DNA from 3 places in the Nitratidesulfovibrio sp. SRB-5 genome. Region 1 is predicted to be linked to each of the others. Evidence: predicted binding sites of a transcription regulator. Region 1 holds the regulator's gene; each other region holds the start of a gene.

Region 1 (7,302 bases):
AGCAGTTGCCCGGCATATTTCCGAAGCGCACCGCCCGCGCTCACCCCATGCGGCCACATCCGCCGTATCCGGTCAGGCAGGCCGGTCCGCCGCGCCCTCATCCGCCACGGAGAACCATGCATCCCGAATCACCCAGCACCTCCCCGGCCCCCGAATCACCGGCCGCCCCGGCTTCGGCTGGCGGCATGACGCCGGACGCCCTGTACGAGCGCCTGCGGGCGCGCCGGTTCATTTTCGCCGGGCCCTGCGCCCTTGAAAGCCTGGAACTGGCTCTGGATACCGCCCACGCCGTGCGTGAGGCGACCGAGGCCGCCGGGCTGTTCGCCGTGTTCAAGAGTTCGTGGGACAAGGCCAACCGCACCTCGCTGGACGGCTTTCGCGGCCCCGGCCTTGCGCGCGGCATGGAATGGCTGGCCCGCATCAAGCAGGAAACCGGCCTGCCCGTGGTCACCGACATCCACCAGCCGGATCAGGCTAAGCCCGTGGCCGAAGTGGCCGACGTGCTCCAGATTCCCGCCTTCCTGTGCCGCCAGACCAGCCTGCTGCTGGCCGCCGCGCAGACGGGCAGGGTGGTCAACGTCAAGAAGGGGCAGTTCGTGGCCCCGTGGGACATGGCCCCCGCGCTGGACAAGCTGCGCTCCACCGGCAACCAGCGCATCCTTTTGACGGAGCGCGGGGCCAGCTTCGGCTACAACAATCTCGTCGTGGATTTCCGCTCGCTGCCCATCATGCAGGGCTACGGCGTGCCGGTGGTGTTCGACGCCACCCACTCCGTGCAACTGCCCGGCGGCAAGGGCACCTCGTCCGGCGGCGACCGCCGCTTCGTGCCCATGCTGTCCCGCGCGGCCGTGGCCGCCGGGGTGGACGGGGTGTTCCTGGAAACCCACCCCGACCCGGACCATGCCCTGTGCGACGGCCCCAACAGCTGGCCGCTGGACAGGCTGGCCCCGCTGCTGCGCGACTTTGCCGCCCTCTGGAGCCTGCCGTATGCAAGCTGAAGACCTGGCCCGCTCCATCTCGCTGCTGGTGCTGGACGTGGACGGCGTGATGACCGACGGCGGCCTGTACTACGATGACGAAGGCCGGGTGACCAAGCGCTTCAACGTGCAGGACGGCCTGGGCATCAAGCTGGCGCAGGCCGCGGGCATCACCGTGGCGGTGATCACCGGCCTGACCTCCGGCGCGGTGGAAGCGCGCATCCGCAGCCTGGGCATCCAAGACTACCACGCGGGCTTCCTGCACAAGTCGGAGTGCATCGACTCCATTCGCCGCAAGCACAACCTTGAATGGTCGCAGGTGGCCTATCTTGGCGACGACTGGGTGGACTTCGGCCCGCTGAAGCTGGTGGGCCTGCCCATGGCCGTGGCCAATGCCCAGCCCGAGGTAAAGGCCCTGGCCCGCTACGTGACCACCGCCAACGGCGGGCACGGCGCCGTGCGCGAGGCCATCCGCTTTCTGCTGGTCGAACAGGGGCTGCTGGATCGCATGCTGGAAAGCTGGCCGGAGCAGGCATGAGACGCCGTACGCTGTTGGTTCTGCTGCTGGTGGCGCTGGTTGTCGGCGGTGCCGCCGCATGGCGCTGGCAGGCCGGGGTGCGCAAGGCGCTGGAAACGGCCATTGCGGGCGGCGCCACAGATTCCGCCACGCTGGAAGAGGCCGTGGGCGTGGCCATGAAGGGCATTGAACTGGTGCAGGGCGAAAAGGGCATCGAACTGTGGCGGCTGAAGGCCACCTGGGCCCAGTTGCGCCAGAGCAACAACATCATCGACGTGGATAGCCCCGACATCGTCTACCAGATGGACGGCGGCAGGCAGGTGCGCATTCTGGCCAAGAAGGGCGAAGTGCAGCAACAGGCGCAGATGATGCGCATGTGGGACGACGTGCACGCCACCCACGACAGCCACGATCTGTTCGCCCGGCTGATGGTGTACAACGGCACCAGCCGGACCATGTATTTTCCGGAAGGGGCGCGCATAGAGGGGCAGAGCCTTGCGGGCAACGCCACCCGGCTGGAATGGGACATGACCAGCGACGTGTTGCGCGGCAGCGGAGGCGTGAGCATGCTGCTTACCCCCCGTGCGGGCGACGGTGGCGGCCAGCCCGTGCCGGGCAATGTGGCGGTCCCGAAGGCGGCCCCGCAGAGCGCCGATGCCCAGAAGAAGGCCGTGCAGAAAGCCCCGGCCAAAAAGTCGCCCGAAAAGAAAGCACCCGACCAGAAGGCATCGGGCCAGAAGGCATCAGGCCAGAAGGCCCCGACGGCCAAGGCCGCGCAGCAGGGCGCGGGCGCTTCCAAGTCAACCAAGCAGGAGATCAGGCAATGAGACATACCGGCATCCGCTCCGCGCTGTGCGTGGCGCTGCTGTTGACCTTTTCCGCACCCGCCATGGCGGCGGACGCCAAGTCGGCCACGGAAGTGCGCCGCGACGTGCCCACCGCCGTCAAGTCCGACCGCATGCAGTACGACGCCAAGGGCCAGGTGGTTATCTTCGAGGGTGACGTGTACGTCCAGCGCCCCGACTTCGAGATGTGGGCCGAAAAGATTACCCTGCACCTGCGCAAGAAGGCGGCCAAGCCCGGCAAGGGCGGGGCGGGGCAGGGGGCGGATGCGTCCGGAGCGGCTGGCCAATCCGGTGCTGCGGGGATGTCCGGCATGGACGCGGGCGAGATCGACCGCATGGTGGCCGAACGCAAGGTGCGCATGAAGCGCGAAAACCGCACCGGCGAATGCGAAAAAGCCACCTACACCGTGGATAACGCCGTGCTGGTCATGGAAGGCAACCCCGTGCTGCACGAGGGCGAGAACAGCATCAGGGGCGACGTCATCACCTTCTACACCCGCGAAAACCGCAGTGAAGTGCGCGGCACCTCCACCAAGCGGGTTCAGGCGGTGTTCACCTCGTCCGGCGACGTGAACCCCCTTGGCGACAAGGATGCCAAGTCCGCTCCCAAGGACACCAAGGACACCAAGGACGCCAAGGGCGATGCCGCCACCGGGGGGGCTGCCCAGTGAGCTCGGTGCTGCGCGGAGAAGACCTGCACAAGCAGTTCGGCCAGCGCGAGGTGGTGCGCGGCGTGTCGCTGACGGTGACCCAGGGCGAAACCGTGGGTCTGCTGGGCCCCAACGGCGCGGGCAAGACCACCACATTCTACATGCTCATCGGCATCATCAAGCCGACTTCAGGCAGGGTAGAACTGGATGGCCGCGACATCGCCGACTGGCCCCTGCATGAACGGGCGAGGGTGGGGCTGAGCTACCTGCCGCAGGAAAGCTCGATCTTTCGCCGCCTTACCGTGCGCCAGAATCTTCAGATGATTCTCGAGCACACCGGGCTTTCCAAGGCGCAGCAGAAGGAACGGGGCGACATGCTGCTGGAGGACTTCGGCATCACCCACCTGGCCAATTCCGTGGCCATGCATCTTTCCGGCGGCGAGCGGAGGCGGCTGGAGATTGCCCGGTCCATGATCCGCGATCCCAAGTTCATCCTGCTGGACGAACCCTTCGCGGGCATCGACCCGCTGGCCGTGGACGACATCCAGCAACTCATCACCGGCCTGCGCAACCGGGGCATCGGGGTGCTTATCTCCGACCACAACGTGCGAGAAACCCTGCACATCTGCGACCGGGCCTACCTGGTGCACCAGGGCGAGGTGATTCTGGAAGGCACCCCCGAGCACATCGTGGAAAACCCTCGCGCGCGCGACGTGTATCTGGGCGAGGGCTTTTCGCTGTAGTCCGGGACATCGTGTCTGCCCGTCCGGGGCGCCCCGCCATGTGCGCCATATGCGCCATGTCCGGCGGCTCGGCTTTCATGTTCACGGCGCCTTCCGCATTGCGGGGGGCGCCGTGTCCGTTGTTGCCACCGCCCCTTTTCGGGGCCGTGGGCAGGGGGGCGTAAGGCGTCCGGGAGTATCGCGACGCATGGGCGCCAGCGGTTGCATACTTCTTGCCTCTGTGGCATGGTTTGCCTAACCTCTTGGGGAAGGGAACACATTTCCACAGTGGGCCGTTTCTTGCTTGTCGTCGCGCCTCGTATCGCGTCGTCATGTTCTTCGGCCTCAACGCAAGAATGCAGGATTACCGGGCCAGGCCTTCGGCCTCGGCGCGGAGTCATAGGGGTTGCCCACGCATGGCATTGGAACTCAGGCAACAGCTCAAGCTCACCCAGCAATTGGTGATGACGCCGCAACTGCAACAGGCCATCCGGCTGTTGCAGCTTTCGCGGCTGGAGCTTGTCGAGACGGTGCAGCAGGAAATGCTGGAAAACCCGTTTCTGGAAGAAGCCCAGGACGAGGGGCCCCAGGCAGAGGTGGCCGATCCGCGCGACGCAGCCGCCGAGGCCGCCGCAGATGTCGCCTATGACCGCGAGATCGCCCGCGATGCCGACTGGGAAGATTACCTCGGCGACTTCGCCAGCACCAGCCGCCAATCCACGGTGCGCGAATCGGAACTGCCGGAGGAAATGACCTCGTTCGAGGCGCGCTACGCCGCCAAGCCCTCGCTGGAAGGGCACCTGATGTGGCAGTTGCGCCTGTCCTCGCTGACCGAGCGCCAGAAGGACATCGGCGAGGTGATCATCGGCAACATCGCCTCGTCTGGCTACCTGCACGCAACGGTGGACGACATCGCCGAAATGGCGGGCGCTACCCCCGGCGAGGTGGACCCCGTGCTGCACGCCGTGCAGCGCTTCGACCCCGTGGGGGTGGCCGCGCGCACCGCGCAGGAATGCCTGCTGGTGCAGATAGAGATGCTGGGCTACACGCGCGACAAGGTGCTGGTGGAGCTTGTGCGCGACCACCTGGAAGACCTGGAGAAGCGCCGCTACAAGCCGCTGCTGCGCAAGTTCCGCCTGACCATGGAGGACCTGAAGGAGTACCTGGACCTCATCCAGACCCTGGACCCCATGCCCGGCGCCAGCTACGGCGGCGGCGATCCGCAGTTCGTCAGCCCCGACGTGTACGTCTACAAGTACGACAACGACTTCATCATCATGCTCAACGAGGACGGCCTGCCGCACCTGCAACTGAGCACCATGTACGAGCGGTCCGCCGCGGCGGCCGCGTCTGCGGGCGAGCGCGAATATTTCCAGGAAAAGATGCGTTCCGCCTCCTGGCTCATCAAGAGCCTGTACCAGCGCCAGCGCACGCTGTACAAGGTTGTGGAATCCATCGTGAAGTACCAGCGCGGCTTTTTCGAGGACGGCGTTTCGCGCCTGAAGCCGCTCATCCTGAAGGACATCGCCGACGACATCGGCATGCACGAATCCACCGTCAGCCGCATCACCACCAGCAAGTACGTGGCCACGCCGCACGGCATCATGGAGTTGAAGTTCTTCTTCAACAGCGCGCTGGAACTGGACGACGGCAGCCAGGTGGGTTCCGAGAGCGTCAAGGCGCTGATCAAGAAGCTGATTGCCGACGAAGACCCGCGCGAGCCGCTGAGCGACGAGCGCATCGGTGAAATTTTGAAGGATCAGCTCAAAGTCAATATTGCCCGCAGGACCGTTGCGAAGTATCGTACTGCCATGGACATTCCCTCCTCTTCCAAGCGGAAGGAACTGTTCTGACGGCAAGAGCCCCGTGCCGCAACCGGCGCAGGGCGGCATCCGTCTCCGGCGGCGCACCCGGCAGCAGCACCCAGCGTGCGGGCCGCGCGCCGCATTCCCCCTCTCACCACAGGAGGAGCGTATGAACATCGCCTTCACCTTCAAGAACTTCGAACCCTCCGACCACCTGAAGAAGTACGCCCGCCGCCGTCTTGAAAAGCTTGGCCGGTTCGTCGGCAAGTCCGCCCTGGAAATGCAGGTGAACCTTTCCGTCGACAAGTTCCGCCACAAGGCGGAAGTGCAGATGGCCGGCGACGGTTTTACCTTCTCCGCCGTCGAACAGTCCGAAGACATGTACGCCACCATCGACCTGGTGCTTGAAAAGCTGGAATCGCAGCTGCGCAAGCAGGTCGAAAAGCTGAAGGACCGCCGCCGTTCCGTGCAGTCCGACAAGCTGGGCAAGGGCATCGACGTGTTTACCTTCGGCACCGTGGGCGAAGGCGAGGAACGGACCATCACCGGCACCGACCACTTCGCCCCCAAGCCCATGCACGTGGACGAAGCTGCCATGCAGCTCGACCAGGGCGACAACGAGTTCCTGGTGTTCCTGAACGCCGAGGTGGAACGCGTCAACATCATCTACCGGCGTCGCAACGGCGATTTCGGTCTTATCGATCCGGTCGTCTAGGCGCCATACATGAGGCTTTCGGAGTATCTTCACGATGATCTGATCCTGCCCGAGCTCTCCGCCGGCACCAAGAAAGAGGTGCTGGCGGAACTCGTGCAGGCCGTGGTACGGCGGCATCCCGAAGTGGATGCCGCCGTTGCGCTGGGCGTGCTGCACGACCGCGAATCGCTGGGCACCACCGGCATAGGCGACGGCGTGGCCATTCCCCACGGCAAGCTGGCCAACATCAGCGACATCGTGGTGATCGTGGGCCGCAGCGTGCCGGGCATCGACTTCGATGCGCTGGACATGAAGCCCTGCCACCTTTTTTTCCTGGTGCTGGCCCCGGAACAGGTGGCGGGCATGCACCTGCGCATTCTGGCCCACATCTCGCGCCTGCTGAAGGATCCGCAGTTTCGCCGCGCCATGATCGAGGCGCAGGACGGCGAGGCCTTCCGGGCGATCATGCGAACCACCTGAGACCAGTGCCCGTCGTGCCCGTTGTGGTCACCGCGGTCGTCACGGCCTGTCCGGGGGGCATGCCATGAATGACGTTGCGGGCAGGCCGTGGATGGCGCCGTGGGCTGTCGTCACGCCGTAACGCGCGTCCTCTACATGTAGCCGCCACGCGCAGCACCTGACGCGTCCTGCAACGGCATTCGGCGCAGCGCCGCCAGAGGAACCAGCCATGCCAAGCAAGGCCACGCCGCCCGACACAGCATTCGCCCCGGCGGATTCGCCCGGTGCGCCGGGCACATCCGGGGCAACCCCGGCATCCCCGGGATCCGGTCCGGCACCCGTCCCGGGCCATGCCCCCGAAGGCACGGCCCACGCGCCGCTCGGCAGGGGCGCCGATGCGGGCAGCCCGGTGGCCGCCGCCGACTTTCCCGTCATCATCGTCACCGGGTTGTCCGGCGCGGGCAAAAGCACGGTTCTCAACGTGCTGGAAGACCTGCGCTACTTTACCGTGGACGGCCTGCCCGCCAGCCTTGCCCCGCAGATGGTCACCATCCTGAATCGCGAGGCGCTGTCCCACTACCAGGGCCTGGTGCTGGGCATGGATCTGCGCGAAAGCAATTTCGTGCGCAATCT
Region 2 (7,302 bases), 770 kb from region 1:
CCGGGACAGGATGACCGCATCGACCTGCCCGCACTGGGCGCGGGCACCATCCGGGTGCTGGCCGACTACGGCTACACCTGCCTTGCGCTGGAAGCGGGTAAGACCCTGTTCTTCGACCGCGAGGAAAGCATTGCCCTGGCCGACAAGCACGACATTTCGATCATTTCCATGCCGGAAGGGTTCATGGCGGGTGACGAGCCCGAGGTGAACAACTGAAATCCGGCACCGTGCGCATGAGAAATTCCCGCAGGTTTCACTGCGTAATCGGCAGACCCCACGCGGGCCGGTTGCCCGCATAGATAGATGCCGTCCCGAAGACGGCGGAGGAAACTGTAATGCGTCTTGCCCAGCGCATGGAAAGCGTGCCCCGTTCCTACATCCGCGAAATCCTGAAGGTGACGGCGCAACCGGACATCATTTCCTTTGCAGGGGGGCTGCCGCACCCGGCATCGTTCCCGGTAGACGCGGTGGCCAGCGCGGCGGCCAGCGTGCTGGAGGAAGCCGGGCCGGAAGCCCTGCAATATACCACCACCGAGGGCTTTCCGCCTCTGCGCCAGTGGATTGCCGACCGCTACAAGCGGCAGGGCATCAATGTCTCGCCCGACGACATCCTGATCACCACCGGCTCGCAGCAGGCCCTGGACCTGGTGGCCAAGGCGTGCATCGACCGGGGCGGCAGGGTGGTCATGGAGCGTCCCGGCTACCTGGGGGCCATCCAGTGCTTCTCGGTGTTCGGCCCGGACTTCGTCACCGTGCCCCTGACCCCGCGCGGGGTGGATACGGATGCCTTGCGCAAGGCTGCCACGGGCGCGCAGGTGTTCTACGCCGTGCCCAGCTTCCAGAATCCGTCCGGCATCACCTATGACGAGCAGACCCGCCGCGAGGTGGCCGAGATCATGGCCGAAACCGGCTGCCTGATGGTGGAGGACAACCCCTACGGCGAACTGCGCTTCATGGGGCAGCACCTGCCGCCGGTGCGGGCGTACATGCAGGCGCCCTCGGTGCTGCTGGGCTCGTTCTCCAAGGTGGTGTCGCCGGGCCTGCGCCTGGGCTGGGTGTGCGCCCCCCAGGAGTTGCTGAACCCCATGATCACCGCCAAGCAGGCCAGCGACCTGCACACCCCCGGCTTTACCCAGCGCATCCTGCACCGTTATCTCATGGACAACGACGTGGACAAGCACATCGCCTCCATCCGCGCCCGCTACGGTGCCCAGCGCGATGCCATGGTGCAGGCCATCCGCCAGCACTTTCCGGAAGACGTGGCCTGCACCGAGCCGGAAGGCGGCATGTTCCTGTGGTGTACCCTGCCCGGGGGCATTTCCGCCGAGGCGTTGTTCCACAAGGCCATCGACCGCAAGGTGGCCTTCGTGCCGGGGCGCCCGTTCTACGTGGACGAGACCGACGACACCTTCCGCCTCAACTTCTCCAACTCCAGCCCGGAACTGATCGAAGAGGGCATCGCGCGCCTTGGGCAGTGCCTGCGCGAATACCTGGGCAAGGGGCAGGCAGGCGCGGCGTAGACGCGTGCGTGCATCGTCACTGGAGAACCTCGCGTTCGCCTGCTTTGCCTGACGAACCTCGCGTTCGCCTGCCTTGCCTGACGAACCCCGCGTTCGCCCGCCGACGCCGCAGTGATGATTGTCACAATGACGATGGGCGCTCCACCATGACGGTGGGGCGCCCCTTTTCGCGTGCTGCGTTGTGCCCGGATACCCGCGGGGGCTGCCCTCAGGCGGGGTAGAATTTGCCCGTGCACGAGGTGACGTGCACGGCAATGACGGCGGTCATCTTCAGCATGTTGGGCGGGTAGCCCTTGCCGGTGTGCTGCGGGGTGTACTTGGCCACGATGGCGTCAAGCACGCGGGTCACCGTGGCGGTGTCCTGCACCACCGACGCCCGGCCCCGGACGATCACGCTTTCGTACACGGTGTTGGTGTCGCAGGGCAGGTCGGGGTGGTGGATGAGCGAGAGCATCTTGTCCACCTCGAACCCGACCATGGGGTCGCGCCTGATGTTGTGCAGCTTTTCGCCCGCGGCCAGGCCGTGGATGTACACGGTGCCATCCATGACGGCGAAATGGACCGGCGTGACGTACGGGCAGCCGTCGGCGCCGTTGGTGGCCAGCCTGCCCACAAGTTCCGTATCCAGCAGGTGGGCGATCTTTTCCGGCGAGAGGGGGTGGTCTTTCATTCTTGCCTGCACGGGAACCTCCGGGTAGATGTTTTCTGTCCCCATGCTTAGTGCAATTGTAAGGGGCATGGATAGGGACAGTTTGATTTTTCGGCAGCGGACAGCCTTCGCCCCCTGCCCCTCTTCAGTGTCGCGGGCCAAAGCCTCTGTCGGTGCCGACTGGCAGTGTTGCCAGACAAGGGACGTCCCCACCGAAAGTCTTTCGTGCCGACATTCGCCACTGTCGGCATCGTCGCCACCGTGCCGCCCGGGAGTGTTCCATGCTGCACCTGGATGCCGCCGCCGATGCGCCGCTCTACCGGCAGATCTACGACCAGTTGAAGCAGGACATCCTTTCCGGCGCACGGCCGCAGGGCATGCGCCTGCCGTCCATCCGTGCCCTGGCCCGCGATCTGCGCGTCGGAAGGAACACGGTGGAAAACGCCTACGCCCAACTGGTGCTGGAAGGGTACGTGTCGGTATTGCCGCGTTCCGGGTACCGGGTGAACGTGATCGAGCGCGACCTGCACGCAGCGGAAGGGCCTGCGGCGCAAGGATGCGAAAAGGCCGGGCACCGGGACGCGCCAGCCGCGCGACGCCCGGTGGACTATGATTTCCACTATGGCAATCTGGATGCCGCCACCTTTCCCTACGTCGTCTGGCGCAAGCTGCTGTTCGCGGTCATGGAGGAGGCGCGGACCGGGCGCATCGCCTCCGACGGCATGCACGTTTACGGCGATGCCCACGGCGACCTGCGCCTGCGGGCCGAACTGGCGGCCTACCTGTACCGCAGCCGGGGCGTGCGCTGCACCGCCGGACAGGTGGTCATGTGCAGCGGCCTGCAACCGTCGATCATGGCGGTGACGCGCCTGCTGCACCGCGAGTACGACGAAGTGGAGCAGGGGCCGCAGGTCGCCCTGGAAGACCCCGCCTACAACGGGGCCAGGCGGGCCTACGAGTGCTTCGGCTTTCGCACCGTTCCCATCCCCGTCAACGGCGACGGCATCGACGTGGCGGCGCTGCGCGCGTCGTCCGCGCGGGTGGTGCATATCGCCCCGTCGCACCAGTTTCCCACCGGCGCGGTAATGCCCATCTGCCGCCGCATGGAAGTCCTCAACTGGGCCACGGAGCACGGGGCGTGGATCGTGGAGGACGACTACGACAGCGAGCTGCGCTACGACGGCAGGCCCATTCCCTCGTTGCAGTCCATCGACCGGCATGGTCGGGTCATCTACACGGGCACCTTTTCCAAAACCCTCTCGCCCGGCATGCGCATGTCGTACATGGTGCTGCCGGAACAACTGGCGGAAAGGTTCCGCACCGTATTCGCGGGGTTCCAGTGCACGGTGCCCTGGCTGGAGCAGGCCGTTCTGGCCCGCTTCATGGCCGAAGGCCACTGGGAGCGGCACCTGCGGCGCATCTGCCTGGCCAAGAAGCGCAAGCACGACGTCTTCGTGGGTACGGCCACCCGCCTGATGGGCGATGGGGTGCGCATCCACGGGCACAACGCGGGACTGCACCTGCTGCTGGAGGTGCCCGGCGGGCCGGGCGAGGCCGCGCTGGTGGAACGGGCGGCGGCGCACGGGGTGCGGGTGTACCCGGCGTCACCGTTCTGGGCCGATGCGCGGCGGTATCCGGGCAACTGCCTGTTCATCGGGTACGGCATGCTGTCCGAGGCGGACATTGCGGCGGCCCTGGAGCGGTTGCGGCAGGCGTGGTTTCCCGCCGCCGCATTGCGGGGTTGACGCGGCGTCCGCCGTTCGTAAGATGCGCAAGCGACTTCCTGACTTCTCCGGGGTGGCGGCATCCCGCCCGGCGGGCCCGCGCCACCCACGCTTACCCAAGGAGGGCACATGCCCCATACCGAACATGTGCAGCAGATATGGCGCAACGTGGACGCCGTGCGGCGTCAGGCGCCGCTGGTACACAGCATCACCAACTTCGTGGTCATGAACGTTACCGCCAACGCGCTGCTTGCCGCCGGGGCCTCGCCCATCATGGCCCACGCGCGCGAGGAGATGGCGGAACTGGTGAACATCGTCTCCGCGCTGGTGCTGAACATAGGCACCCTGAGCGCGCCGTGGATCGACAGCATGTTCCTGGCCGGGGTCGCCGCGCGCGATCGGGGCATACCCGTGGTGCTCGACCCGGTGGGGGCGGGCGCGTCCACCCTGCGCACCACCACCGCCGCGCAGCTCACGGAGCGGGTGCGCCCGGCCATCGTGCGCGGCAACGGCTCGGAAATCATGGCCCTGGCCGGTGCGGCGGGGGCCACGCGCGGGGTGGATTCCACCCGTGATGCGCACGCTGCCGCCGATTCCGCGCGGGCCTTGTCGCGTCGCCACCATTGCGTCACCGTGGTCAGCGGCCCGGTGGACCTGGTCACCGACGGCGACGAGGTGGTGCTGATCACCGGCGGGCATGAACTGATGCCCCGCGTCACCGGCATGGGCTGCACCGCCACGGTGCTGGTGGCCGCCCACGCCGCCGTGGCCGCCAGCCCGCTGGAAGGCGCGGTGAGCGGCATGGCCGCCATGGCCGCCGCCGGGAGCATGGCGGCGGAGCGTGCCGCCGGACCGGGCAGCTTTGCCATGCATTTCATCGACGCCCTGTACGCCCTGTCGGAAGCGGACATCCGCGCCCGCGTGCGGGTGGGCCGACCGTGAGCGCCATGCGGCGGAATGCGGATTACGGGGTGTATCTGGTGACCGACCGCACACTATGCCGGGGCCGCGCCCTGACCGACGTGGTGGCTGCGGCGGTGGCGGGTGGCGTGACCGTGGTGCAGTTGCGCGAAAAACACGTGGACACGCGCGAATTCGTGGAACTGGCCCGCGCGCTGAAGGCGCTGCTGGCCCCGCGCGGCGTGCCCCTGCTGATCAACGACAGGGTGGACGTGGCCCTGGCCTGCGTGGCCGACGGCGTGCACGTGGGGCAGGGCGACATGCATCCCGCCGACGTGCGTGCGTTGCTGGGGCATTCGGCCCTTGTGGGGCTTTCCGTGGAGACCATGGACCAGGTGCGCGAGGCGGAAACGCTGGATGTGGACTATCTGGGGGTGAGCCCGGTGTTTGCCACGGCCACCAAGACGGATACCGCGCCGCCGTGGGGGCTGGACGGGCTGGCCCGGTTGCGCGCCGCCACGGGGCGCACGCTGGTGGCAATCGGCGGCATCGGCCCGGCCAACGCGGCCTCGGTGCTGGCGGCAGGGGCCGACGGCCTGGCCGTGGTTTCCGCCCTGTGCGCGGCGGATGACCCGGGGCGGGCGGCGGAGGAACTGCGCGGATCGGTGCGCGCCGTGCGCGGCTGGTAGGCGGTCATCAGGTGTGTGGGCGACCGCTTCTGGAGATGCCCGCCGTTGCGTGTGGCAGTCGGGGGCGGTGCAGGCGGCGTGTGCCGCAACTCCGGTAATTGACCGGAGGATGGCGATTGTCCGGGCGTTGGCTGTCCCGGCTTTTGCCCATGGTGGGAATGGTGAGCGGGACGTGTCGTCCGGTTGGGCGACGCGGCCTTGGTGGCGGATAACGCAAGGAGGAGCCATGCGCATTGCCGTGGCGGCGGACGGGCCCCGGCCCGACAGCAACGTGGAGCCGGTGTTTGGCCGGGCGGAATGGTTCGTGGTGACGGATACGGAAACCGAGGGCGTCATTGCCGTGCGCAACGCGCACCGCGACGACCGCGAGGATGCCGGGCGCTCTGTGGCGCAGCTGCTTTCCGCCGCGCGGGCCACGGTGGTGCTGTGCGGCGAGTGCGGCCCCAAGGCGCGGCTGGCCCTGGCCGATGCGGGCATTGAGGTGCTGGCGGCCAGCAGCGGGCTGGTCAGCGATGCCGTGGCCCGGTATCGGGAACTTGTCGGTAGCGTCCCGCAGCAGTAAGTGCGATAGTTACAAGGTTTTTCACCCTCGGAGCGTCGCGGCATCCCGCCATTGGCGACGTCATCCGGAAGGCTCCCGGTAAGCCCGGCACCGGGTCGTCTACGAGAAGACGAACTGCTCCGTCTCCACGCCGCCGGTATCCACCCCGAAGGCGCGCAGTTCATCCAGCACGTGCTGCTGCATGGGGCCGGGCCCGCACAGGTAGAACGAGGCCGTGGCCGACTGCACGTGGCGGGCCAGCATGTCGCGCGAGATGTGTCCTTTTTCGAAGAACACGGCGGGCAGTTTCTGGTCGGCGTAGTGGTGCGGGTTCGTCTCGCGCGTGAGCACGTGCACCACGGTCAGGTCCAGCCGCCGGGTCATGGCTTCCAGTTCCTCGGCGGCAAAGGCGTCGCCATAGGTCTTGTTGGACCAGAACAGCACCACCCGGTTGGCCGCCCCCGCCTGGTCGAAGCTGCGCAGCACGCTGAGAAACGGCGTGATGCCAACCCCGCCCGCGATGAGCACGATCTGCTCCTGCCGTTCGATGTCGCGGCAAAACACCCCGTAGGGCCCGGCGCAGTGCACCTCGTCGCCGTCGCGCAGGCCCGGCACCAGTTCCGACGTGAAGCGCCCCTTGCCCCGGATGGTCAGGCGCACGGTTTCGCCGGGCGCGGCGGCGATGGTGAAGGGGTGGGCATCGCTCCAGCCGTCCTCTTCCATCACCCGCAGGGTGGCGAACTGCCCCGGGCGAAAGGTGCGGAAGCGCTCGTCGTCGCCCGTGTCGATGTACACGGAGGTGGTGTTGTCGTCCTCGCGCACGGTGCGCAGGATGCGGGCCTTGCGGCCCTTGGGATCATTGGAGGTGCCGGAATCGTCGCTCATGTGTCGCTCCCTGGGGGGTGCAGGCGGTGGGTGCAGACGGTGCGGTGGCCGACCGGATGGTCGGCAGCCTGCCCGCAGTTTCGCCCATGGCGGCGGGCATGACAAGCGGGATGCGCAAAGTGGGGCGTAAATATCACCGCCGGATGGTGCATTGCCCGGCAGCCTCCGTCTGGCAACCCTCGTTTGGCAGGCCCGACCGGCGAGCCCCGCTCGGCAGGCCATGGCGGGTGCTTCCTGGGGGGCCCGGGGTGCGCCGGGACACGACGGGACACGACGAGACACGACGGGGTGCCCCGGCCGGTTCCGGTCACGTCCCGCACGGGTTCAGCGCCCGCGCAAACCCAGTGTCTTCATGCGCGATTGCAGGGTGGTGGGCGGCAGGCCCAGCAGTTCC
Region 3 (7,302 bases), on a different contig from region 1:
CGCAGGATGCCCCGCGAGGCATCGGAAAGCTGGCGGCCCTTGTCCGGTCGGGCCAGGAATTCCGCCGTGTCCGCCGCCGCGCTGTGCAGTTCCAGGCACTGTACGCCGCCCCGTTCCAGGGCGGCGCGCACGCCCGCCATGTCGAAGGGGGTCAGCACCGCGTCGCGCGCCCTGGCGTGAGCCATGCGGAAATCCAGCCACCGGCCGTGCGGCAGGCTGATGCCGCAACGACCCAGGGCAATGCGGGCATCGGTGTGGCGGCGCAGGTCGCTCCAGGTGTCGTCGGTCACCGGGGCGGGCCGCGCCGCAAGGTCGTCGTCTCGTGCCCTGTCCATGGCGTCCCTCCTCAGGCGTCCTGCCGCACGCGCTGTTCAAGCCCCAGCAGGGCGCCGCCGGGGGGCAGCAGGTTGCCGTCCCGGTCGTGGATGCCCATGCGTTCCAGCCAGGCCTCGAATTCCGGGGCGGGACGCCTGCCCAGCAGCTTGCGCAGGTAGGCAGCGTCGTGAAACGAGGTGGACTGGTAGTTGAGCATGATGTCGTCCGCGCCCGGCACGCCCATGATGAAATTGCAGCCTGCCGTGCCCAGCAGGGTCAGCAGCGCGTCCATGTCGTCCTGGTCCGCGTCGGCGTGGTTGGTGTAGCAGATGTCCACCCCCATGGGCAGGCCCAGCAACTTGCCGCAGCAGTGGTCCTCCAGCCCGGCCCGGATGATCTGCTTGCCGTTGTACAGGTATTCCGGCCCGATGAACCCCACCACCGTGTTCACCAGCAGCGGGCGGTAGCGGCGCGCCACGGCATAGGCCCGGCATTCCACGGTCTGCTGGTCCACGCCGTGATGGGCGTTGGCCGAAAGCGCGCTGCCCTGCCCCGTCTCGAAGTACATCACGTTGTCGCCCAGCGTGCCGCGCTGCAATTCCAGCGTGGCCTGCCACGCCTCGTCCAGCAGGCCCAGGCTGATGCCGAAGCTGGCGTTGGCCTTTTCCGTCCCGGCGATGGACTGGAAGCACAGGTCCAGCGGCGCGCCCCGCCGAATGAGCTCCATGGCGCTGGTCACGTGGGTGAGCACGCAGCCTTGGGTGGGTATCTCGTACCGGGCGATGAGTTCGTCCAGCAGGTGCATCAGCCGGGCGATGTTATCCAGGCTGTCCGAAGCCGGGTTGATGCCGATGACTGCATCGCCCGAGCCGTAGTACAGCCCGTCGATGGTGGAGGCCAGGATGCCGCGCGCGTCGTCGGTGGGGTGATTGGGTTGCAGGCGGGCAGAAAAGTGGCCCGGCAGCCCGATGGTGTTGCGGAACCGGGTGACCACCCGGCACCTGGAGGCCACCAGCACCAGGTCCTGCAGGCGCATCAGCTTGCTGGCCGCCGCCACCATTTCCGGCGTCAGGCCGGGGGCAAGCGCGGCCAGGCTGGCATGGTTCGCCGCGTCGGTAAGCAGCCAGTCGCGGAACTGGCCCACGGTATACGAGCGTACTGGGGCAAAGGCCGCTGCGTCGTGGCTGTCCATGATAAGCCGGGTGATCTCGTCGTCCTCGTAGGGGATCACCGCCTCGTCGAGAAAGCGCTTCAGCGGCACGTCGGCCAACAGCATCTGGGCGCACACGCGCTCTTCGTCGCTGGCTGCGGCCACCCCGGCCAGGACATCCCCCGAACGCAGGGGGGACGCCTTGGCCAGAAGTTCACGCAGCGGACTGTGAACGTTCATGGGAGCCTCGCTTTACAGGAACACCCGGGGCAGGAACATGGCGATGCACGGGAAGACCATGACCGGCACCAGACCTATGCGCATGAGGAGTACCATGGGGACGATGGAGCTGTATATGTCGCCGGGGGTAACGCCCTTGGGCGCCATGGCCTCATCAGGATGTTGTGGAAATGGTAGGGGGCCTTTCGATATTCTCCGCAGCTTGTCGCCACACCTCCTGTACGGGTCTTCGTTGACGCGCTGCCCCACCCGATGGAGCGGACCGCGCCCCCCGAGGGTCGAGATTCCTCGGCATCCCCGGTCCAGCTGCGGGCCTTCCGGGGAAATCGCATCCTCCTCTTGTCGCAAGCACCAGTTCATGTTCCCGAATGGGAACATGAACTGCCAATGCGTTCCCCTTCGGCCCATCAAAGCCGGACAACACGGGAAGTCTCCAGCATAACCATCCGACATCACGGCGCATGACCTTCTGGCACTACTCTTGCCTAGGGTGGGGATACCACAGCACGCAGGAGGATCCCGTGTCGGAGAACGTCATTTCGCAACCCTTTGAAAAGCAGCAGGCATTCGCCCAAGCCATATTCGAAAGCCTGCCCGGCTTGATGCTGATCACGGCGGTGGCCCTTGTGGCCAACTTCGTGGCCCCGATTCTTGAAACCTATCCCCTGTTCAAGACCTACCTCTCGCTCAAGGACTTCATCCTGGCCATCATCATAGGCATCGCGATCCGCAACACCGTGGGCGTGCCCGCCGTGTTCCAGCCGGGTCTGCGCTATTCCACCATCATGACCAAGACCGGCATCGTGGTCATGGGGTCCAGCTATTCGCTGGCCGGTCTGGTGTCGGTTGGCGGCCAGGCCCTGGTGTTCATCGCGGTGTTCCTGTTCGGCACCGCCCTGATCATGATGTGGCTCTGCAACAGGCTTGGCATGTCCTCTTCGCTTGGCGCCTGCCTGGCGGCGGGCATGTCGGTGTGCGGCGTTTCCGCCACCATCGCCATCTCCCCGGCGGTGAAAGCCAAGAACGAGGACATGGCCTATGCCATCGCGGTGGTCCTGATGTTCGGCCTGCTGGCCCTGGTGGCATTCCCTCTGGTGGGCAGGCTGTTCAACCTGACCGCCGAGCAGTTCGGCGCCTTCGCGGGCGTGGGCATCATCAACTCCGCGCAGGTGCTCGCCGCCGGGTTCGGCTACAGCCCGGAAGCCGGGAAGGTGGCTGGCATCTACAACATCGGCCGGGTGATCTTTTTGCCTTTCGTGGTGCTGATGCTGGCCCTGATGGCCGCGGCGCAGGAGGCCAAGCAGGGCAACGAAGTGGTCAAGATCAACAAGCTGCAGATGATCCGCGACAAGTTCCCCCTGTTCATCCTGGGCTTCATCGCCATCGTGTGCATGAACACCATGGGCATGCTGAGCAAGGCCGAGATCAAGGTGGCCAAGGTGTTCATGGAATGGGCCTTCCTTCTGGGCTTTGCCAGCATCGGCCTGACCACCCGCCTTTCCGACCTGCGCGCCGCAGGCCTCAAGGGCTTCCTGTTCGGATTTGGCGTCGCGGGCCTGAAAGCCGTGCTGGCTCTGGTCGCCGTCCTCTACTTCATGAAATAATCAAAAGGAGCCAATCATGTCTTTCTTCAAGTCCATTTCCAAGTCTCGCCGTCAGGATTCCATCGTCGTCCTTCTCGGGTTCGCGGTCATCGCGCTGTGCAAGGTTATCGCCTAGTTCATGCCTTCATCCAGGCGGCCGCCGGACGAGCGTCCGGCGGCCGCGCCTTTTCAAGGAGAATGAAATGAGGCGCATTTTACTTGGCAGCGACGGATCGGAGCAGGCAAGGCAGGCGGAGGACCACGTGATCTCCCTGGCGCACGACGACGGTGGCAGCATTTTGGCTGTGCATGTTGTGGAGAAAGACCTCATGCATTATGGAATGGTTGACCATCTGGCCACCCAGGGCGACAAGGAAGGCTTCGTGCGCTACGTTCGCGAACTGGGTGAGCGCGAATGCCTGGACCGGCTCGGGAAGTTTCGCCAGCGCGCTCGCGAGCAGGGGGTGGACGTCACGCTGATGGTTCGCTGGGGCGAACCGCTCGGCGAAATACTGGCAGCCGCCACCGAAAACCGCGTGGACGAGGTGTTCCTGCCCCCACGCTGCTGGGGCAGGGAATTTACCGGCGCGCGTCTTGCCGAAGCCGTGAACAGCTCATGCCCGAGCAAGGTTACCGTACTGGCATGATGGCTCGCGCCAGGGCCGCTGGCCGGAGTTTTCCATGCCTGCGGTGAGAGGTTCGTCCAGGGCAGAGAAATGCCGTCGCCCCAAATGCGGGTGATGCCTCCTGGGCAAGAGGGCTGCCTGTTCATTCAGCATGGCGCCAACTGCACCGAAGTCCCCGGGCCTTTTGGATGGACATCATTCTGGCGGCGAAATATCAGATGAGTCCATGGCTGGTCAGGCCGCATGCAGGGGGATGGCGGCCTTGCTTTCCCGCTTCGGACAGCGCGTGGTACACCATGCACAGGAACGGGCTGGTGGTGCGTGTGGCAGAGAACCAATGCCCTCGCGATGAAGCCCCTGAAGGAGAATTCAGCGCCCGGGTGAGCCTGCCCGGACATCTTGCGGGGTTCAGCGGTCAGCACGCGGGAGATATGAAGGGCGCTGGCGTGGCCCTCCGGACCTGCCGCAACCGCCTTCAAACCTAACCTGATGGCCAGCGCCGACGCCGCGGGCCGGAGTTGACCATGGGCCATATGCTCACCACGCCGCTGGTCGTCCTCTCTCTCTGTCTTGCCCTCTGCCTTTCGGCGCCGGGCGCCCTGGCGGACGACTCCCCCCCCGGACGCGTTTTCAGGTTCGGCGTGATCACGCTGAACCATCCCCTGGTCATCTACCAGCAGTACCAGCCCTTCCTCGACTACCTTTCCGAGCGCCAGCCGTGGCGCTTTGAGCTGGTACTGGAGCAGCGCTACTCGGCCATCGTCGACCGCCTCCAGGCCGGTACCCTGGACATTGCCCTGCTGGCTGGCCGCACCTTCCTGCAGGCGCGCGAACGCACGCCGCTCGAGCCCATATGCGCCGTGACGGGCGTGGACGGCACCCCCACCATCCGCAGCCTCATCGTGGTGCGCGATGATCGCGAGGACATCCGCACCGTGGCCGACCTTGCCGACAAGCGCTTCGCCTTCGGCTCGCCGGACTCCACCGCAAGCTATCTCATTCCGCTGGATTATCTGAAGCAGCATGGCATTACCCTCGGCTCCTTCTCGCGCTGGAACAATCTGGGCACCCACGACGCCGTTGCCCGAGCCGTGCTGCGGGGCGAGTACGACGCCGGGGCCGTGGGCGAACCCATGGCCATGCGCTACCTGGGCTCCGGGCTTCGCATGCTGGCGGCCACGCCGCCGTTTCCGGGCTTCATCATAGTTGCCCGGGCCGCCGTGCCCGAGCCCGTGCGGGAAGCCCTTCGCAAGACCCTGCTGGCCATCGACCCCGCATCGCCCGAGGTGGCCGCCCGCTCCACCGGATGGAACGAGGTGCTGCGCCACGGATTCGTTACGGTCGACACCTCGGTGTACGAAGCCTTCCGGGCCATGGAGACGCGCTTGGGGCTGCCTTCCCAGGAACAGCCGGGGACGGAGGAAAAACCGTGAAGATGGGCATGCAGGCCAAGTTCATCCTGTTCGCCGTGCCCTGCATCGCGGTGTTCATTGGCGTCATAAGCTTCGTGACCATACAGCGCGAAGAGGACCTTCTTCTGCACGACGTCACCCAACAGGGGCTCGGAATCGCTCGCATTTCATCTGTCCTGTTCACCAACGCCAGCATCTACGAGAGCCTGGGCATGGTGGATTCCACCGGCATGACCGACTACCTGGACTATTTCGTGGCCGACGTGATGCGGCTGGATGCGCGCATCGTCTACTTCATGGTGTTCGACACCGAAGGACGCGTCATCGCCCACAACAACCTGCGCGAATACGGCAAAATCCATTCGGACAAGGCCACCGTGGCCGCCCTTGGCGCGACCGAACCGCTCATCACGCTAAAGGACAACGCGGACCTCGGACCTCATCTGGACATCGCGGTCCCCCTGACCATCGGCTCGAAACGCTGGGGGGCGTGCCGCATCGGCTATTCGCTGAACGTCATGTACCAGGGCTTGCGCACGCTGCGCTCGGAGGTGCTGGGCATAAGCGGCGCAATGCTTCTGGTGGCGCTGGCCCTGGTATGGTATGCGGGCAGGCATTTCTCTAGGCCGCTCACGGCGCTCACCCGGACAATGAACGACATCACCGCGCGCGGCGACCTTACCGCTCCCATACGCGAGTTGCCGGCCCGAGAGGACGAGATTGGCGCCCTGCAGGCCAGCTTCCTGTGGATGGTTGCGCGCCTGCGCGACGCGGAGCGCGAGCGCCTGCGCAGCATCGAGGGCATGCACCAGGCCGAGAAGCTGGCCAGCATCGGCCAACTGGCCTCGGGAGTGGCCCACGAGATCAACAACCCCCTGGGCGGGGTGATCCTGTGCTTTCGCAACCTCACCGCTGGCGGCATGGACGAAGATGCCAGACGCCAGCATGAGAAGGTGATCGACGACGGCCTGGAGAAGATTCGACGCATCGTGGGCGAGCTCATGCATTACGCCCGGCCCTCGCCCCTTGCCGTGAGCGAGACGCGCATCGAGGACCTGTTCGCCAGCTCCCGGGCCCTTGTGGAGTTCACCCTTCAGAGGAAAGGCGTGGCTCTTGTGAGCCACGTGGCACCGGACGTGCCGCCGCTTTTCATCGACCCGGACAAGATGGGGCAGGTGATCTTGAATCTGGTGCTCAATGGCGCCGACGCCATGCCCGCCGGGGGAACCCTGACCCTGGACGCCAGGATCGTCGAAAACGAGGTGCGCATTACCGTGTCCGACACGGGACCGGGCGTGGCGCCCGAGCACCGCGAACGCATCTTCGATCCGTTCTTCACCACCAAACCCTCGGGAAGCGGCACGGGGCTGGGGCTTGCCGTGTCCACTGCCATCGTCTCCCGGCATGGCGGCACGCTGACGCTTGCGCCTCAGGACCAACCGGAACCGGACACGACCGAGGAAGAGGGCGTCGCAACGCCCGCTTCAAGCACCGGCGCAACCTTCGTCATCCGCCTGCCTCTCGCAAGGGACATTCCATGACCAAGCATTCGGTACTTCTTGTCGAAGACGAACTCTCCATGCTCCTCGGCATGCAGCACGCCCTCTCCCAGGCGGGCTACGAGGTAGCCACCGCTGGTGATGCCGAAAAAGCCCAGCAACTGTTGCGGCAACGCCCCTTCGACCTGGTCATCACGGACCTGAGGCTTCCGGGCATGAGCGGAATGGAGCTTCTGGAGGGCATCTGCGAGCTTTATCCCGGCACGGGGGTCATCCTCATCACCGCCTTTCCGGAGGTGGAACTGGCGGTGCAGGCCATCAAGGCCGGGGCCTTCGACTTTCTGTGCAAGCCCTTCCCGCGCGACGGACTGCTTATCGCGGTTGAGCGCTACTTCCGGTTTCTTGACCTCAAGCGGGAAAACGCGAGGCTTCGCGGCGAACGCGACGAGGGCGAGTTCATCGGCGAAAGCCCGATGA

The links. Region 1 encodes sigma-54, which starts transcription at its own class of promoters, with help from an activator protein. Its sites were predicted from a motif close to CTGGCACGGNNNNTGCTT; they were not measured.
Region 2: the regulator sigma-54 is predicted to act here: its motif matches at 5,614-5,631, upstream of K6142_RS03855 (NifB/NifX family molybdenum-iron cluster-binding protein).
Region 3: the regulator sigma-54 is predicted to act here: its motif matches at 2,175-2,192, upstream of K6142_RS10955 (YeiH family protein).

The regions. Positions count from the first base shown of each region.
Region 1 is NZ_JAIOTY010000001.1:1,744,934-1,752,235, reverse strand. Features, by position in the region: gene kdsA (3-deoxy-8-phosphooctulonate synthase) at 186-998, shown strand; gene K6142_RS07180 (KdsC family phosphatase) at 988-1,515, shown strand; gene lptC (LPS export ABC transporter periplasmic protein LptC) at 1,512-2,321, shown strand; gene K6142_RS07170 (LptA/OstA family protein) at 2,318-3,010, shown strand; gene lptB (LPS export ABC transporter ATP-binding protein) at 3,007-3,732, shown strand; gene rpoN (RNA polymerase factor sigma-54) at 4,128-5,564, shown strand; gene hpf (ribosome hibernation-promoting factor, HPF/YfiA family) at 5,686-6,231, shown strand; gene K6142_RS07150 (PTS sugar transporter subunit IIA) at 6,241-6,690, shown strand; gene rapZ (RNase adapter RapZ) at 7,079-7,302, shown strand, end outside.
Region 2 is NZ_JAIOTY010000001.1:973,872-981,173, forward strand. Features, by position in the region: gene K6142_RS03825 (LpxI family protein) at 1-216, shown strand, start outside; gene K6142_RS03830 (PLP-dependent aminotransferase family protein) at 336-1,520, shown strand; gene K6142_RS03835 (pyridoxamine 5'-phosphate oxidase family protein) at 1,729-2,190, opposite strand; gene K6142_RS03840 (PLP-dependent aminotransferase family protein) at 2,451-3,914, shown strand; gene thiM (hydroxyethylthiazole kinase) at 4,023-4,835, shown strand; gene thiE (thiamine phosphate synthase) at 4,841-5,482, shown strand; gene K6142_RS03855 (NifB/NifX family molybdenum-iron cluster-binding protein) at 5,709-6,044, shown strand; gene K6142_RS03860 (FAD/NAD-binding family oxidoreductase) at 6,144-6,908, opposite strand; gene K6142_RS03865 (sigma 54-interacting transcriptional regulator) at 7,233-7,302, opposite strand, start outside.
Region 3 is NZ_JAIOTY010000002.1:830,755-838,056, reverse strand. Features, by position in the region: gene eutC (ethanolamine ammonia-lyase subunit EutC) at 1-335, opposite strand, end outside; gene K6142_RS10960 (ethanolamine ammonia-lyase subunit EutB) at 347-1,705, opposite strand; gene K6142_RS16575 (hypothetical protein) at 1,718-1,852, opposite strand; gene K6142_RS10955 (YeiH family protein) at 2,227-3,309, shown strand; gene K6142_RS10950 (universal stress protein) at 3,492-3,935, shown strand; gene phnD (phosphate/phosphite/phosphonate ABC transporter substrate-binding protein) at 4,439-5,347, shown strand; gene K6142_RS10940 (ATP-binding protein) at 5,350-6,867, shown strand; gene K6142_RS10935 (sigma-54-dependent transcriptional regulator) at 6,864-7,302, shown strand, end outside.